DNA from 3 places in the Kribbella sancticallisti genome. Region 1 is predicted to be linked to each of the others. Evidence: predicted binding sites of a transcription regulator. Region 1 holds the regulator's gene; each other region holds the start of a gene.
The links. Region 1 encodes HrcA, which represses chaperone genes, less so after heat shock. Its sites were predicted from a motif close to TTGGCACTCGNNNNNNNCGAGTGCCAA; they were not measured.
Positions count from the first base shown of each region.

Region 2: groES (co-chaperone GroES) is a predicted target of HrcA. The motif match lies at 1,808-1,834, and genes of this name have one in related genera.
Region 3: groL (chaperonin GroEL) is a predicted target of HrcA. The motif match lies at 3,672-3,698, and genes of this name have one in related genera.

Region 1 is NZ_BAAAOS010000048.1:96,464-102,300, forward strand. It holds gene ABD255_RS29830 (SigE family RNA polymerase sigma factor) at 1-505, shown strand, start outside; gene ABD255_RS29835 (Gmad2 immunoglobulin-like domain-containing protein) at 582-1,700, shown strand; gene ABD255_RS29840 (16S rRNA (uracil(1498)-N(3))-methyltransferase) at 1,708-2,424, opposite strand; gene dnaJ (molecular chaperone DnaJ) at 2,447-3,586, opposite strand; gene hrcA (heat-inducible transcriptional repressor HrcA) at 3,615-4,634, opposite strand; gene ABD255_RS29855 (Gfo/Idh/MocA family protein) at 4,778-5,837, opposite strand, start outside.
Region 2 is NZ_BAAAOS010000056.1:325,014-330,850, forward strand. It holds gene ABD255_RS36415 (class I SAM-dependent methyltransferase) at 1-992, opposite strand, end outside; gene ABD255_RS36420 (peptidoglycan-binding domain-containing protein) at 1,015-1,659, opposite strand; gene groES (co-chaperone GroES) at 1,973-2,269, shown strand; gene groL (chaperonin GroEL) at 2,387-4,006, shown strand; gene shbA (RNA polymerase sigma factor ShbA) at 4,220-4,840, shown strand; gene ABD255_RS36440 (hypothetical protein) at 4,833-5,837, shown strand, end outside.
Region 3 is NZ_BAAAOS010000056.1:370,352-376,188, reverse strand. It holds gene ABD255_RS36640 (GNAT family N-acetyltransferase) at 79-1,011, opposite strand; gene ABD255_RS36635 (DinB family protein) at 1,237-1,776, shown strand; gene groL (chaperonin GroEL) at 1,866-3,491, opposite strand; gene ABD255_RS36625 (GNAT family N-acetyltransferase) at 3,728-4,297, shown strand; gene ABD255_RS36620 (Rid family hydrolase) at 4,294-4,731, opposite strand; gene ABD255_RS36615 (GlxA family transcriptional regulator) at 4,864-5,793, shown strand; gene ABD255_RS36610 (MmcQ/YjbR family DNA-binding protein) at 5,834-5,837, opposite strand, start outside.

The sequences.
Region 1 (5,837 bases):
ACATGAGTCCTCGTGGGATGCGGACGAGGCGCTGACGGCTGTCTACACGGCGCACTACACGTCGTTGGTCCGCCTCGGCGCCATGCTGTTGCGTGACAGCGGCGCGGCGGAGGAGATCGTGCAGGACGCCTTCGTGGCGATGCACGGCCGCTGGAACCGGCTGCGCGATCCGCACAAGGCCCTGGCCTACCTGCGGACGACGGTGGTGAACCGGTGCCGGTCCCGGCAGCGGCATCTGGTCGTGGTGGACAAGCACCTGCCGAGGACGTTGCCGGACGAGCCGAGCGCGGAGCAGGCTGTACTGCGTACGGCGGAGACCGACCGGGTGATCGAGGCGATGCGCACCCTGCCGGAGAAACAACGCACCGTGATGGTGCTGCGGTACTACGGGGACCTGTCCGAGGCGGAGATCGCCGACACGATGGGAATCAGCCGTGGGTCCGTGAAGAGTCACGCCGCGCGAGCGACCAAGTCGCTGCGCCAGGTCCTGGAGCAGAGGGCATGAACGAGCGCAGCGAGTTCATCATCAAGCACAGCACGACTTGCGCCTCATCCGTGCCCGGAGCGAAGCGAGGACGGGGATGAGTGAGCATCCGGACGACCGGTTCGACGAGTTGATCCGTCGTGCCCTGGCCGACGAGGCCGACAAGATCGAGTCGGCCGGCGGGCTGCACGAGATCCAGGCCCGGGTCCGCGACCAGCGCCGCCCGGTCTCCCGCCGCCCGTGGGTGCTGACGGCCGGCGCCGCCGCGATCGGCACCGCCGCCGCCATCGGGGCGTTCGCCATGCTCAACGACACCACCAAGAACGCCGACGAGCCCATCGTGGCCGGCCCGGCCGACACCGCCAGTGCGACCCCGCAGCCGAGCGCGAAGGCCAGCACCGCGCCCCCCACGGCGAAGACGGCCCCGAGCGTGGCCCCGAGCGCGTCGAGTACTTCGAGCGCCTCCGCGCCCAAGACCCGCGCGATCCCGGAGCCGACGGTGAAGGACAAAGCCGTCCCGGTCTACTGGGTCGGCAAGACGGTCGGCAACGAGACCGGCGCCGGCATCCGCCTGTTCCGCACCTACAGCAGAATCTCCGGCAGCCCCACCCTCGAGGCGGTCCGGCTACTCACCAGCGGCCGCGCCGACGACCCCGACTACTACACCTTGTGGCAGGGTGCCGCGGTCAGTTCGGTGACCCGTGCCGACGGCGTAGTGACCGTGGACTTCAAGGCCCTGCCGAAGAATCGGCTCGACTCCGGCACCGCGGCGATGGCGATCCAGCAACTCGTCTACACCGTGCAGGGCGTGCTCGGCGACTCCGGCCAGAAGGTCCTGGTGACGGAGCAGGGCCGATCCGGGGCCACCCTGTTCGGCCAGACCAGCACCCGCGACCCCTTCAGCCGAGCCCAGGCCCTCGACGTCCAGGCGCTGGTGTGGATCAACTCGCCCGCCAACGAGCAGGTCCTCAGATCCCCGGTCAAGGTCAGTGGCCAGGCCGCGGCCTTCGAGGCCCAGGTGGACTGGAAGGCGACGAACCTGAAGACCAAGCAGGTCGTCAAGGGCTACACATCGACCGCGGAAGGCCAGAAGTTCTCGCAATACGCCTTCACTGCCGACCTCGGTCCGGGCCAGTGGCAGCTCGAGGCCTACCTGTCCTCCGGCGAGGACGGCAGCGCCACCAACACGGACTCCAAGGTCATCTACGTGAAGTGAAGGCGCGCTAGGACCAGCGCGAGCGGCCCAGGAGTACTGCGGCTGCGGCGACGCCGGCGGTTGAGGTGCGGAGGACGGTGTCGCCGAGTCGGACTGGTTCGGCGGTGAAGGCGTCCAGTTCGGCGGGGGCGATGCCGCCTTCGGGGCCGACGACGATCACCACGTCGCCCTCGGCCGGCACGGTGAGGGAGGCGAGCGGGACCGTCGCCTCCTCGTGCAGGACGACGGCGAGGGCGGCATCCGCGAGGAGCTTGCTCACCTCAGCGGTCGAGGCGATCGGCGCGACCTCGCAGAACCAGGACCGGCGCGACTGCTTGCTGGCCTCGAAGGCCCAGGCCTGCCACTTCGTCAGCGTCTTCGCCACCCGCTCCGGGTTGGCGCGGAACTGGCTTCGCTCCGCGTTCCACGGGACCACCAGGTCGACACCGACCTCGGTCAGCATCTCGACCGCGAGTTCGGCCCGCTCCCCCTTCGGCAACGCCTGCACGACGATCAGCCGCGGGCTCGGCTGATCGACCTGCCCGCGGTGGTCGACCGCGACCGTCAGTCCCGCCTTCGAAGCAGCCGTGACCGGGCCTTCGGCGAAGGACCCGCGCCCGTCGGTCAGGCGGATCCGCTCGCCCGGACCGATCCGGCGGACGACGGCGGCGTGGCGTCCCTCGGCGCCGTCGAGCACCAGTTCCGGCCCGTCGAGGTCAGGCAGGTGAAAGACCGCGAGTCCCATCGCCCGGCAGCCTAGGTCGTTCTCAATGCGCACCGAAGGCGTCGCGCAAGCGCCCGAACACACCCTTGTGCGCCGCCTGGACCTGGCCCTGCGGACGCTCCTCGCCACGCGCCGCGGCGAGTTGCCGCAGCAGTGCGGACTGGGAGTCGTCGAGCTTGGTCGGGGTCTCGACGATCACCTGCACGATCAGGTCACCGCGACCCGCGTGCCGCAGCCGCGGCACACCCCGCGCGGTGAGCGTCATCGCCGTACCGGACTGCGTGCCCGGCCGGATCTCCAGCGGCGTGGTCTCGCCCTCGAGGGTCGGCAGGTCGATCGTGGTACCGAGCGCGGCCGCCGTCATCGGCAGCGTCACCGTGCAGTGCAGGTCGTCGCCGCTGCGGGTGAAGATCTCGTGCGGCTCGACCTCGATCTCGACGTACAGGTCGCCGGCCGGGCCGCCGCCGGGGCCGACCTCGCCCTGGCCGGACAACTGCACCCGGGTGCCGCTGTCGACGCCGCCGGGGATCTTGACGGTGACGGTGCGGCGGGAGCGGACCCGGCCGTCGCCGGCGCACTCGACGCACGGGTTCGGGATGGTGGTGCCGAAGCCGCGGCAGTTCGGGCACGGCCGCATCGTCCGGACCTCACCGAGGAACGACCGCTGGGTGTGGGTGACCTCGCCGCGACCGTGGCAGATCTCGCAGGTGACCGGCTCGGAGCCGGCCGCCGCGCCCGATCCGGTACAGGTCGGGCAGACCACCGCGGTGTCGACCTTCAGCTCGCGGGTGGTCCCGAAGGCCGCCTCGGCGAGGTCGATCCGCAGCGGGATCAGGGCGTCCTGGCCGCGCCGGGTCCGGGGCCGCGGCCCGCGGGTGGCGCCGCCGGTCTGACCGAAGAAGGCGTCCATGATGTCGGTGAACGTGAACGCCTGGCCGAAGCCCGCGCCCGCGCCGCCGGGGGCGGTGGCGAAGGGGTCGCCGCCGAGATCGTGCATCTGCCGCTTCTGCGGGTCGCTCAGTACCTGGAACGCGCGGCCGATCTCCTGGAACTTGTGGTGCGCGTCCTCGGAGTCGTTGACGTCGGGGTGGTACTGGCGGGCGAGCTTGCGGTAGGCCTTCTTGATCTCGTCCGGTGAGGCGTCTCGGCTGACGCCCAGGACGGCGTAGTAATCGGTGCTCATACTCCAGACCAAATGTCGGTGGTAGTCGTCATGAGTCGGCCAGGATCTGGCTGACGTAACGCGCGACGGCGCGGACCGCGCCCATCGTGCTCGGATAGTCCATGTGGGTCGGGCCGACGATGCCGAGGGTGGCCAGCGCCTCCGACTTCGACCCGTACCCGGTCGCGACCACCGAGGTGGTGGCCAGTCCCTCGTACGGGTTCTCGTGCCCGATCCGGACCGTCAGGGTCTGCGGATGCGTCGCCTCGCCGAGCAGTTTGAGCAGGATCACGTGCTCCTCGAGCGCCTCCAGCACCGGCTTCACGTTGCGCTCGAAGTCGTCGCCGTAGCGGGTCAGGTTGGCGGCGCCGCCGACCGCGATCCGCTGCTCGCCCTCGTCGGTGAAAGCCTCCAGCAGCGTCGTCACGATCGCGGCCACCAGCGGCCGGTCGGACGGCGCGAAGGTCTCGGTGACGCTGGCCAGCGCGGTCGCCGCGTCGGTCAGCCGCTGCCCGGTGAGCGCGGTGTTCAGCCGGGACCGCAGGTCGGCGATCAGGTGCTCGTCGACGTCGTTGTGGGTCTCCACGATCCGCTGCTCGACCCGGCCCGCGCTGGTGATCAGGACCAGCAGCAGCCGCCGCGGCGTCATCGTGACCACCTCGACGTGCCGCACGCTCGACCTGGTCAGCGTCGGGTACTGCACGATCGCGACCTGCCGGGTGATCTGCGCGAGCAGCCGGACGGTACGCCGTACGACGTCGTCCAGGTCGACCGCGCCGGCCAGGAAGGAGGAGATCGCCTTCTTCTCGGCCGGTGACAGCGTCTTCACCGTGCTCAGTTTGTCAACGAACAGCCGGTACCCCGCGTCGGTCGGGATCCGGCCCGCGCTGGTGTGCGGCTGGGTGATGTACCCCTCCTCCTCCAGCGCGGCCATGTCGTTGCGCACCGTCGCCGGGGAGACGCCCAGGTTGTGCCGGTCGACCAGCGTCTTCGAGCCCACCGGCTCATGGGTCGCGACGTAGTCCTCGACGATGGCCCGGAGCACGTCCAGTTTGCGTTCGTCCAGCACGCACACCACCCTCTCTCCCACGTCGACGGGTTGGCACTCCCGAGTTTCGAGTGCCAGTCTACCGAGCCTGGGTAGGACCTACCGACGCGTAACGGCGTGGTACGGCTCTCAGCGTCGATTCCGGCCCCACCGCACCGCCCCGGTCAGGGGAGTTCGGGCGACGCCCCCAACGGTACGGCGGCCGGGCGGTCTACCGTGCTCGCCACGTCCACCGGCTGGTCATGAGCCGCCGCTTCGAGCAGGGACTCCAGTACGTCGAGCACGTGGTACGCGAGCGCTCCGTCGGCGCGGTGCGGTTCTCCGGTACGGATCGCGCGAGCCATGTCGGCGACACCCACGCCGCGGCCCGCTCCGGCGTACCCACCGGCTACCGGGAGTTCCGTCCAGTCGCGGTTGGTCGCGGTGGCGATCTCCACCTTGCCGTCGAAGTTGTTCGGATCCGGGACGGACAGGCTGCCCTCGGTGCCGTAGATCTCGATCCGCGGGAGCCGGCCCGCCCAGACGTCGAAGCTCATCAGCACAGTCGTCAGTGCACCCGACTCATGCTCGAGCACTCCGGTCACGTGAGTGGGGACCTCGACCGGGAAGGTCTCGCCCGCTCGTGGGCCGGAGTGGATCTTCCGCTGGTCCTGGGAGCGACCCGCTCGCCCGGTGACTCGGCGTACGGGTCCCAGGAGGGTCACCAGGCTCGTCACGTAGTACGGGCCCATGTCGAGGAGTGGGCCGCCTCCGGGCTGGTAGTAGAACTCCGGAGCCGGGTGCCACAACTCGTGCCCGGGAGTGACGAAGGCAGCCATCGCAGCAGTCGGTACGCCGATGTCGCCGCGGTCCAGGGCGACTCGTGCGGTCTGGGTTCCGGTGCCGAGCACGGTGTCGGGAGCGCAGCCGATCCGCAGGTTGTTGGCGGCCGCGAGTTTCAGGAGCGGTTCCGCCTCGGCGCGATCGACGGCGAGCGGCTTCTCGCCGTACACGTGCTTGCCGGCCTGCAGCGCGGCCTGGTGGACCGGGGCGTGCGCTGCCGGGATGGTCAGGTTGAGGACGATGTCGACCTCGGGATCGGCCAGCAAGTCGTCGGAGGACAGCGCGCGGATCCCCTGGTGCTGGTCGGCGATCGCCTGGGCCCGGCTGATGTCGAGGTCCGCGACGGCGACCACGTTGACGCCGGGGAGCTTGCCGAGGTGTTCCAGGTAGGTGCCGCTGATG
Region 2 (5,837 bases), on a different contig from region 1:
GAACGCAGGGCTTTCTCCTTGTAGGGCAGTTCTTCGACCACCTGGTAGGCGGATGCCAGCGGGGTCGGTACAAGGTCGTCTGAGGTCACATAGGCGATGCGTGGGTCCAGGAGCCAGCCGTCTACCGCTGCGGCGACCGCGGTGACCAAGCCGGCTCTTACGACGGCCCCGTCCGGTTCGTAGATGTACTGCCCGACTGGGCCGCTATCGGCCTCGGGTGCCGAGGTGACAGTGGCTCCACTCGGCAGCAGGGTCGCGCGGCGTGTAGTACCGGCGTAGAGCTTGCGGGACCACAGTGCGGCCTCCTTGACCTCACCGGCGTCGCTCACCCACTCCGCCTCGACCCCGTCCGGTACGGCCTCGTGCGGGATGCCCGGGGCGACCTTGACGCACGCAGTACCTGACAGCAGTTCGGTGATGAAGGACCACGGCGGGGAGTAGGCGTTGTGGTCGAACACCCGCTTGCCGTCCGCCCGTCGCGCCGGATCCGCGAACACCACCTCGTACTGCGTGACGTCCTGCGCCTCGGCGTCTCCGACCAGCACCTCCCCGGGGAGTCCCAGAGCCGCAAGGTTGGCCCGAGCCGCAGCAGCCGTGGCGGGATCCCGCTCGACCCCCGTGACCCGCAGTCCGGCCCGAGCCGAGCTGATCAGGTCGCCACCGATCCCGCAGCCCAGATCGACCACGGTGGTGCCGGGGAGCGTCTGAGCGATGCGGGTGGCTCTGTGCACGCCGACTGCTGTCCGAGTGGCCTGCTCAAGCCCGTCCGGGGTGAAGTACATCCGCGCGGCATCGGCCGCCCCGAACTTGGCCACAGCCCGGTGCCGCAGCGAAGCCTGCGTGACCGCGGCGGTCACCACCGCAGCGTCGTACCGGCGTCGGAGTTGCTCGACCAGCCTCAACTCGCCGCCGGGGGTGAACTCCGCACAGGCCTCAGCCAGTACTGCGGACCCGGGTGCGGTGAGCAGTGAGGTGATCGACGAGGGGTCCACCCGCCCAAGTCTGCCCGGCGAGCTACAGCGGGCTGGAGCAGGCCTTGCTCCAGGTGTTCGTCTTGGAGGAGAACAGCCGCCAGTTAATCGCCGAGCGGGTCTTGGGACCGTAGATGCCGTCTGCTGTGAGCTTGTGCCGCTTCTGGACGGCCTTGACCACTGCACGGGTGTTGCTGCCGTACACGCCGTCCACTGTGAGGCGGTAGCCGTAGCAGTAGTTCAGGTTGCGCTGCAGAGTCCGGATCGCGGTATCGGGGTCGCCCGAGCGCGCGGAGCCCCGGTTCGGGTTGTCGCCGTACATGAGGTTGCAGTTGGTACTGGTGCTTTGCCAGACCGACGGCATCGGCACGCCCCACCCGGTCCTGCCGACCGGTATCAGCCGAGCCGTCCGGCACTGGACCAGCGCGGCCGCCGCCTGTGCCTCAGCCTCCGCCTGCACCTCAGCCTCCGTCCGCACGTCGCTCGCCGCGGCATCCTCAGCCGGCTGCACCTGTACTGCGGGCGCACCGCCGCCCGGCGCGGGCGCCCCGCCCGAAGCCGGCTGGTCCTGCCCCTTCGCCGCCAGACCGGCGACCGCGATCGGGCTGAGCAGGATCACGACGATGACGGCGGTCTTGCGCGAAGTGAGCTTCGGCAAACTCCTCAGGGACGGGATGCGGAGGGCCATGGTGTCTCCTCGGGGCGGTCGATCCCGGGGCGGCCGGGATGCCTTCAGACAAGACGGTCGCACGCCCGCCTGCCTTTCGCCCAGAGCTCGGTGGCGGAAAGCAGCGGCGAGATCACTACGGGTGCGGACGTTCGCCGGGGGCGAGATTCTGGCACTCGAGTTGACCGAGTGCTAATCGCGGCCTAGATTCGGTGTTGGCACTCTCCACTGGAGGGTGCCAGCGGCCCGGCCTCTGATCCCCGCGACGGCAGAGGTGAACGGCCGCTCGCAGCACCCCAGAACACACCAAGAACTCGACCGTGGAGGTCAGCAAGTGTCGGTCACGATCAAGCCGCTCGAGGACCGCATCCTCGTTGCGCCGCTCGAAGCCGAGCAGACCACGAAGTCCGGCCTGGTCATCCCGGACACCGCCAAGGAGAAGCCGCAGGAGGGCGAGATCCTCGCCGTCGGCCCCGGCCGCATCGACGACAACGGCAACCGTGTCCCGCTGGACGTTAGCGTCGGCGACAAGGTCATCTACTCCAAGTACGGCGGCACCGAGGTCAAGTACGACGGCCAGGACTACCTGATCCTGGGCGCCCGCGACATCCTCGCAGTCGTCACCAAGTGACGATCGCTCGTTCGTCCTGACTGACACCGCTCCGGCGCCGGTACCTGGCTCCGGAGCGGAGTCGGTTCGGGCGGCCGCGAGCACCCACGCAGAAACTCAGAGAGGGACTAGTTTTCCATGCCGAAGATCCTCGAGTTCGACGAGAACGCGCGGCGCGCGCTGGAGCGCGGCGTCGACAAGCTCGCGAACACGGTGAAGGTGACGCTGGGGCCGAAGGGCCGCTACGTCGTGCTGGACAAGAAGTGGGGCGCACCGACCATCACCAACGACGGTGTCACCGTCGCCCGTGAGGTCGAGCTGGACGACCCGTTCGAGAACCTGGGTGCGCAGCTGACCAAGGAAGTTGCCACCAAGACCAACGACATCGCCGGTGACGGTACGACGACCGCGACCGTGCTGGCGCAGGCGCTGGTGCACGAGGGCCTGCGGGCCGTTGCGGCCGGCGTCAACCCGATGGGCCTGAAGAAGGGCATCGAGGCCGCCGTCGAGGCCGTCTCGGCGAAGCTGATCGAGACCGCCCGCCCGGTCGACGACAAGGGCGACATGGCCCACGTCGCCACCATCTCCGCCCGCGACGCCGAGATCGGCGCGCTGATCGCGGAGGCCTTCGACAAGGTCGGCAAGGACGGCGTCATCACCGTCGAGGAGTCGAACACCTTCGGCACCGAGCTGGACTTCACCGAGGGCATGCAGTTCGACAAGGGCTTCATCTCGCCCTACTTCATCACCGACGCCGAGGCCGGCGAAGCGGTGCTGGACGACCCGTACATCCTCATCCACCAGGGCAAGATCTCCGCGGTCGCGGACCTGCTGCCGCTGCTGGAGAAGGTCGTGCAGTCCGGCAAGGCGCTGCTGATCATCGCCGAGGACGTCGAGGGCGAGGCCCTGTCGACCCTGGTGGTCAACAAGATCCGCGGCAACTTCACCTCGGTCGCCGTCAAGGCGCCGGGCTTCGGCGACCGTCGCAAGGCGATGCTCGAGGACCTGGCCTCGCTGACCGGTGCGCAGGTCATCGCCCCCGAGGTCGGCCTCAAGCTGGACCAGGTCGGGCTCGAGGTGCTCGGCACCGCCCGCCGGATCGTGGTCAGCAAGGACAACACCACGGTCGTCGAGGGTGCCGGCAAGTCCGACGAGATCGACGCCCGGGTCAACCAGATCAAGGCCGAGATCGAGCGGACCGACTCCGACTGGGACCGCGAGAAGCTGCAGGAGCGGCTGGCCAAGCTGGCCGGTGGCGTCTGCGTGATCAAGGTCGGCGCGGCCACCGAGGTCGAGCTGAAGGAGAAGAAGCACCGCATCGAGGACGCCGTCTCGGCGACCCGTGCGGCGATCGAGGAGGGCATCGTCGCCGGTGGCGGCTCCGCTCTCGTCCACGCCGCCGCGGTGCTGGAGAACGGCCTGGACCTGGAGGGTGACGAGCTCGCCGGTGTCCGGATCGTCAGGAAGGCGATCGTCGAGCCGCTGCGCTGGATCGCCGAGAACGGCGGCTACGAGGGCTACGTCGTCACCGCCAAGGTGGCCGAGCTCGAGGTCGGCAGCGGCTTCAACGCCGCCACCGGCGAGTACGGCGACCTGCTCGCGCAGGGCGTCCTCGACCCGGTCAAGGTGACGCGCTCCGCGCTGGCGAACGCCGGCTCGATCGCGGCCCTGCTCCTCACCACGGAGACCCTGGTCGTCGACAAGCCCGAGGAAGAGGAGCCCGCCGCGGCCGGTCACGGCCACGGTCACGGCCACTGATCTCCTCGCTCTTCGCACCACCAACCGCCCGGCCGGTCTTCGGACCAGCCGGGCGGTTTCTCGTCCCACCCGGGTGCGGCCTGAGGGTGGCCGCGGTACCGATCACTGTTCGTAGTGAAAAAAGCTCCGAGATCACCTATTGCCACTAGGCAACGAGGGTTGAGCGCCGTACTATCTTGCAGGCTGACCGGTCCGCAACGAGGGGGGCGAGGGGTGACCGAGGTCCATGTACCGCACACCCATGATCGGGTCGAGCTCCGTGACCTCGCCGCTTCGGCGGCGGCCGGTGACGGCGTAGCTCTGAACGACCTGCTCACCAGGGTGCGGGCCGTCGCCCACCGCTACGTGCGCTCGAGGCTGTGGACTTACCCGGGCGGCGCCGACATGGTCGACGACGTCTCGCAGGAAGTCTGTGTCGCCGTCTTCGGGGCGCTGAACCGCTACCGGGACGAGGGAAGGCCGTTCGAGGCCTTCGTGTACGGCATCGCGGCGCGTAAAGTCGCCGATGCGCAGCGCGCGTTCGCGGTCGCGGACTTGTCGACACCGGATCTTCCGGACGGGGCGGACGAGTCGCCGACGCCGGAGGAGCACGCGGTCAGACATTCAGAGGTCCAGCACATCATGGGACTGCTGGACAGATTGCCGGAGAAGTTGCGGGAGATCCTGCGGCTCCGGGTGGTAGCGGGGATGTCAGCCGAGGAGACCGGCCGGGCACTGGGGATGACACCGGGGGCGGTGAGGGTCGCACAGCATCGGGCGTTGAACACGCTCAGGGGGTTTGTGGGGCATGAGGCAAAGTCGGAACGAGGGGCAGGGGAGGGGCGACATGGCTGACCGTTTTGATCTAGAAGCGATAGAGGCCGATGACGCGCTGCTCGACCTGCTCGCAGCCGGTGGGGAATCCGCCTGGTCGGCGGGTGAGCACGACCCGGCCCTGAAGCTGCTGGCCGATCTGCGGCTGGCGGTGGAGGTCGAGGACGAGCTCCCGGTGGAGACGATCGACGATCCGGAGAGCTTCCTGGCACGGTGTGCCGCGATGAACCCGGCGATGGATCCGTTCGCGCGCAAGATGGCCGCCCGGGGTGTGGCCCTGGGCATCGCCGCGGTGGCCGCGTTGTCGGTCTCCGGGGTGGCCGCGGCGGTCACCGGCGACCCGCTGTCGCCGTACGAAGAGGTGATCAAGAAGGTCGTCGACGCGGTCCGGCCGGAGACCAGTTCGCCGCTGGAGCAGCTCGACGGGCTGCCGGTGGTCGACAAGACCAAGATCGTCAAGGTCGCGAAGGACTACAAGGAGAAGCAGGAAGAGGCCAAGGCGGCCGACGAGAAGCGCGAGGAGCAGCGTCTCGCGGCGCCCGGCATCCCGCCGGCCGACGTGGACACAGTGCTCCAGCCGCCGCTGGCCCGCCCGCCGGTGGTCGAGGCGCCGACCAAGGTGGAGGTGCCGGCCAATCCGCCGGCCGAGGAGGAGCCGGTCGACGAGAAGCCGGTGGAGGTGCCGACCTCGGATCCGACGGACCAGCCGTCCGAGCCGCCGACCACCGAGCCGACGCCGACGGATCCGCCGGTGACCACGCCGCCGACGACCGAGCCGACCAACGCGCCGCAGACGCCGGCCCCGACCACGCCGCCGACGACCGGCACCGGTTCGAGCGACAACGGTTCGGGGGACAACGGTTCCACCGGCAACCCGAGCACCAACCCCACCACCGTGCCGTCCAGCGGTGGCGAGACCGGCTCCGGTGACACGGGCGCCGGGAGCGACACCAGCGCGGGTGAGGACACCACCACGGGTGGCGACACCACGACGGGTGGCGACACCACGACAGGTGGC
Region 3 (5,837 bases), on a different contig from region 1:
GAAGCATAGGGGCCGTACCAGCCGTCGTCTGCCCCTGGAGCCCGGCTGTTTTCCCTTTGCTCCAGGGGCAGACTCCGATCAGCCGACCGGGTAGCCAGCGACCATCCGTACGGCGTGGTTGCGGTACCCGAGCCGTTCGAAGCTCGCCGCCATCGGCTTGTTCGTCAGATCGGTGTCGGCTCTGATCCGTTCGGCGCCGGCCTCCACCAGGATGTGGGTGATCTCGGCGAGCAGATCGTCGCTGTAGCCGTTGCCGCGATGCTCAGCCAGTACGCCGAGATACCCAACCACCGGACCGCCGTTGTTCGCCGAGGGCAGCGCGAACCCGACCAACTCGCCGGCCGGGTTGAACGCGAGTCGCCACCAGGACCGTTCGCCCGGCATGGACTGGTAGACCTCCAGGTCCTCCTTGGCCGAGCCCTCCACGCCGACCCGGGCGACGGCCCGTCGCGTCGACGCGTCGAGGCTGCCCTCGATCACCCGGCAGAACACGTCGAGGAACGCGTCGTCATCGGCCGGCTCGAACCGCAGCCGGGTCGACCGCGCCGACAGCCCGTACTCCGGGAGCCACTCGTAGCGCAGCCGCTCGGTCACCTCGGACAATCCGGCCGCGGCGGCAGCCTGCAACCTGGGCTCGAGTTCCGCGACGACGTCCGGCTGATCACGCCAGCCGTTCGGCACGAAGATGTGGTACTCCGGCTGTTCCGCCTCGGCCGGGATGTTCCCGAGCGCGTGCCGGATCAACTCGGTCCAGACGGCGACGCGGTCGGCGCCCGGTACGCAGTACAGGCCGTCGATGCTGAACGGGTGGTCGAACTGCTCCATCCCCCACCAGATCGCGAGGGCGATGATCCGGCCGTCCTCTTCGACGACCCAGGACCACTCGTGACGGTACGCGCCGGACGCCAGATACTCGTCGTAGCGTTCCCGGGTGACGGTGTTGAGCGACTGCTCGGCGATCAGGGTGTGGATGGTGTCGAGGTCTGCCTCGACGGTGGTGCGGATCTTCACGAATCCTCCAGAAGGAGGCGCGGCGACTCCGCTCAGTGCGAGCTGTGCGAGCGGGTCGGGCGCGCCGGCATGCAGAGTTGAGTACGCATCGGTCGCTCCTTCCACTCGAGGTCGTTCTCGCTGCCGCAGACAGTAGGGCGCGGCCGGGGTCACCGTCCACCGATTATCCGGGCTGACAGAATTCGTGCTCACGAGTTCGAATACGGCATCACGAGAGGGCGGGTCTTGGCAGACGTCAGGGATGTCTTGCGCGGGCAGTTCGAGCTGACCTGGTCACTGTTCGAGTACCACCTGGAACGGCTGACGCCGGAGGATCTGCTCTGGGAGCCGGCCGAGCTGTGCTGGACCGTCCGGGTGGACAGCGCCGGCGGCTGGCGGGCCGACTGGTCCGACCAGGCGCTGGATCCGATCCCGGTCCCGACGATCGGCTGGCTCAGCTGGCACATCGGCTGGTGGTGGTCCGTGGCCATCGCCCATGCCCGCGGCTTCGTGCCACCGGAGCGCGCCGCGGTTCGGTGGCCTGGCGACCTCGCCCGGACCCTCGGCTGGATGCGCGCGCTGCACGACGACTGGGCGCACCTGCTGGACGACGCCGACGACAGCGTGCTCGCCCTGCCGGCCGCCTTCCCCTGGCCGCCGGAGACCGGGCGGTCGATGGCGGACCTGTACGGCTGGGTGAACGCCGAACTGATGAAGAACGCCGCCGAGATCGGCCAACTCCGGCTGCTCCGCGCGGCCGAGGGCGCCGACCGCATGGTCGGCTAACAGGGCAGAAGAAACCAGCAGGGCACAAGAAAGCGGTCCCGGGCCTGAGCCCGGGACCGCTTCGTGTCTTGCTGGGAACTTCTACGAGATCAGAAGTCCATGCCGCCCATGTCGGGCGCGCCACCCGGAGCGGCCGAGGCCTTCTCCGGCTTGTCGGCGATGACTGCCTCGGTGGTGAGGAACAGCGCCGCGATCGAAGCCGCGTTCTGCAGCGCCGACCGGGTCACCTTGGCGGGGTCGATGATGCCGGTGGCGATCAGGTCGACGTACTCGCCGGTGGCGGCGTTGAGGCCCCAGCCCGGCTCGAGGTTGCGGACCTTCTCCACCACGACGCCACCCTCGAGGCCGGCGTTCACGGCGATCTGCTTCAACGGCGCCTCGACCGCGGACCGCACGATGGCGGCACCGGTGGCCTCGTCACCCTCGAGCTCCAGCTTCTCGAACGCCACCACGCTGGCCTGCAGCAGGGCCACGCCGCCGCCGGCGACGATACCCTCCTCGACGGCCGCCTTCGCGTTGCGAACGGCGTCCTCGATGCGGTGCTTGCGCTCCTTCAGCTCGACCTCGGTGGCCGCGCCGACCTTGATCACCGCAACGCCACCGGCCAGCTTGGCCAGCCGCTCCTGCAGCTTCTCGCGGTCGTAGTCGGAGTCCGACTTCTCGATCTCGGCGCGGATCTGGTTCACCCGGCCGGAGATCTGGTCGGCGTCGCCCGAACCCTCGACGATGGTCGTCTCGTCCTTGGTGACGACGATCTTGCGGGCCTGGCCGAGCAGCTCCAGGTCCACCGTGTCGAGCTTGAGGCCGACCTCCTCGGAGATGACCTCACCGCCGGTCAGGACGGCGATGTCGACGAGCATGGCCTTGCGGCGGTCACCGAAGCCCGGCGCCTTGACGGCGACGGTCTTGAAGGTGCCCTTGATCTTGTTCACGACCAGGGTCGCCAGCGCCTCACCCTCGAGGTCCTCGGCGATGATGGCCAGCGGCTTGCCGGTCTGCATGACCTTCTCCAGCACCGGGACGAGGTCCTTGATGCTCGAGATCTTGCTGTTCACCACGAGGATGTACGGGTCTTCGAGGACCGCTTCCATCCGCTCGGTGTCGGTCACGAAGTACGGCGAGATGTAGCCCTTGTCGAAGCGCATGCCCTCGGTGAGCTCGAGCTCGAGACCGAAGGTGTTGCTCTCCTCGACGGTGATGACACCTTCCTTGCCGACCTTGTCCATCGCCTCGGCGATGATCTGGCCGACCTGGGTGTCAGCGGCGGAGATCGAGGCGGTGGAAGCGATCTGCTCCCGGGTCTCGACGTCCTTCGCCTGGGCCAGCAGCTGCTCGCTGACGGCCTCGACCGCCTTCTCGATGCCCTTCTTCAGGCCCATCGGGTTGGCGCCCGCGGCGACGTTGCGCAGACCCTCGCGCACCAGCGCCTGGGCCAGCACGGTCGCCGTGGTGGTGCCGTCGCCGGCGACGTCATCCGTCTTCTTGGCAACTTCCTTGACGAGCTCGGCCCCGATCTTCTCGTACGGGTCCTCGAGCTCGATCTCCTTGGCGATGGAGACACCGTCGTTGGTGATCGTGGGGGCGCCCCACTTCTTCTCCAGCACGACGTTGCGGCCCTTGGGGCCGAGCGTCACCTTCACGGCGTCGGCGAGGGTGTTCATACCCCGCTCGAGGCCGCGGCGCGCCTCTTCATTAAAAGAAATCAGCTTGGGCATTCTCCGCGAGTCCTCCCGCGTCGAGTTTTTGGTTCAGCCGGCCGGATGCCCGCGACGGACGGTACTTTCGGTGCGGCGGTCACGTCCCGCCACGCCTCCGGTACCTCATCGAGGCCGTCTATGGTCACACTTCCGGGCGGGAGCAATTATCACTCTCGCCCGGTGAGTGCTAACCAAGTATTAGCACTCGACCCAAGCGAGTGCAAGCCGGGCCCAGCCCGCAGTACTGTGCTGCGATGGCTCTGGAAGTGCGCCCGGCCACGGCCGACCGGTGGGACGAGGTCAGGGCGGTGATGGGCGAGCGCGGCGATCCCTCCCGCTGCTTCTGCCAGTACTTCCGCCTCCGCGGCAAGCAGTGGTCCGATAGCTCCCCCGCCTCCCACCGCGCGTCCTTGCGCTCCCAGGTCCGCTCCGACCTCCCGCCCGGCGTCCTGGCCACCGACGAAGCCGGTACTGCGGTCGGCTGGTGCGCGGTGGCTCCCCGCTCGGACTACCCCCGGGTGGTCGCCTCCCCGAACTGGCGTGGCGGTGATCCCGACGCCTGGGTGGTCACCTGCTTCGTAGTACCGGTCGGTCATCGGCGCCAGGGGGTCGCCGGGGAGCTGCTGCTTGGCGCGATCGACTTCGCCCGCACCCAGGGCGTCACCCGCCTGGAGGCCTGCGCGGTGGACGTCGCCGCCGCGGGCAAGGTCCCCTCGGCCGACCTCTACCGCGGCCCGCTGTCGGTCTATCTGGACGCCGGCTTCAAGGAGATCAGCCGTACTTCGCCGCAGTGGGTGCTGGTCGGCAAGTCGCTCTCCCGCTAGACCCGAGCGACGAACTTGATCTCGACGAGCTGTTCCGGGAAGGCCAGCCGGGTGATGCCGACGAGGGTGCTGGCGACCTGCGGGTCTTCACGACCGTAGGCAGCCTTGCGGACCGGTCCAGCCACCTCGAAGGCCGCCGGAATGTCGAGAACGTAGATCACTTCCTCGACCACGTCGTCGAGGGAGGCACCGAAGCGCCGAAGCAGTTCCCCGGCGTTGACATAGGTCTGGCGCATCTGCTCGCCCATGGCCGAGAAATCCGTCGCGACGCCGTTCTCGTCGACCGGTGCCGGCGCGACCAGTTCGCTCCCCCGGTTCGCCAACTGACCGGAGAGATAGATCGTGTCCCCGCGCCGGACCGCCTGCACGTACCCGTACGACTCCTCCCACGGGACCCCGAAGCTCTCCACCTGTGAAATCTGCTCGATAGTCATGCGACGAAGGTAGGAGCCGTTCAGGGCCCCCACCAGCCGTGGCGGTGCCAAAGTGTGCGCGGTTCGTGCCAGCCCCCCGGCCGATAAACTCGGCCGAGCGGGTGGTCGTGCCTGCGGACTCGAGGAGAGCCCTTGCCCCAGCCCAGCGCGGAACTCACGGTGGCGATCCTGGTGATGCCCGGGGTGATCGCCCTCGACTTCAGCATTCCCGCACACATCCTGGGCAGCGCGGGTGGCTACCGGGTCATCGTCTGTTCCGAGACGACCGGCCTGGCCGCCGGGATCACCGCCACCCACCCACTGGCGGCGCTGGCGGACGCCGACATCGTGGTCGTCCCGGGATTCGACGACCCGGAGATCCCGCTGCCGGCTGAGTACACGGACGCGCTCCGGCTGAGCGCCGACCGCGGCGCCCGGCTGGTCGCCATCTGCACCGGCACGTTCGCCCTGGCGGCCGCCGGAATCCTCACCGGGCGGGACGCGACCACCCACTGGCAGTACCTGGGCCTGCTGCGGGAACTGCATCCGCAGGTGAACGTCGTCGAGAACCGGCTGTTCGTCGAGGACGGCAAGATCCTCACCTCCGCGGGAGGAGGGGCCGCCATCGACGCCTGCCTGCACGTGATCAGGTCCGACCTCGGCGCCGCCGCGGCGTACGAGGCGGGCAAGGGCGTCGTCGCCGCCCCGGCCCGCGGCGGCGAGGAACGCCAGTACGTCGACGTACTGACTCCGCCGCGGTCGGACCTGTCCGCCACCCGGGCGTGGGTGATGGAGAACATCGCGGAGCCGATCACGGTGCGACTGATGGCCGAGAACGCGAACCTGCCGCGCCGGACGTTCATCCGGCACTTCGAGACCGAGACCGGCCTGCCACCGATGCGCTGGGTGGTCCTGCAGCGCGTCCTCAGCGCCCGCCGGCTGCTGGAGACCTCGGACTGGTCGGTCGAACGGATCGCGACCGCCACCGGCTTCGGCAGCGCCGCGAGCTTCCGGTCGGTCTTCCGCCGCGAGGTCGGCAGCACCCCGAGCGCCTACCGGAATCGGCCCGCACAGCGGCCCTGACCACCGGCTGAGCCGAGCACGCCGCAGGCGGTGGCAGGGTCTAG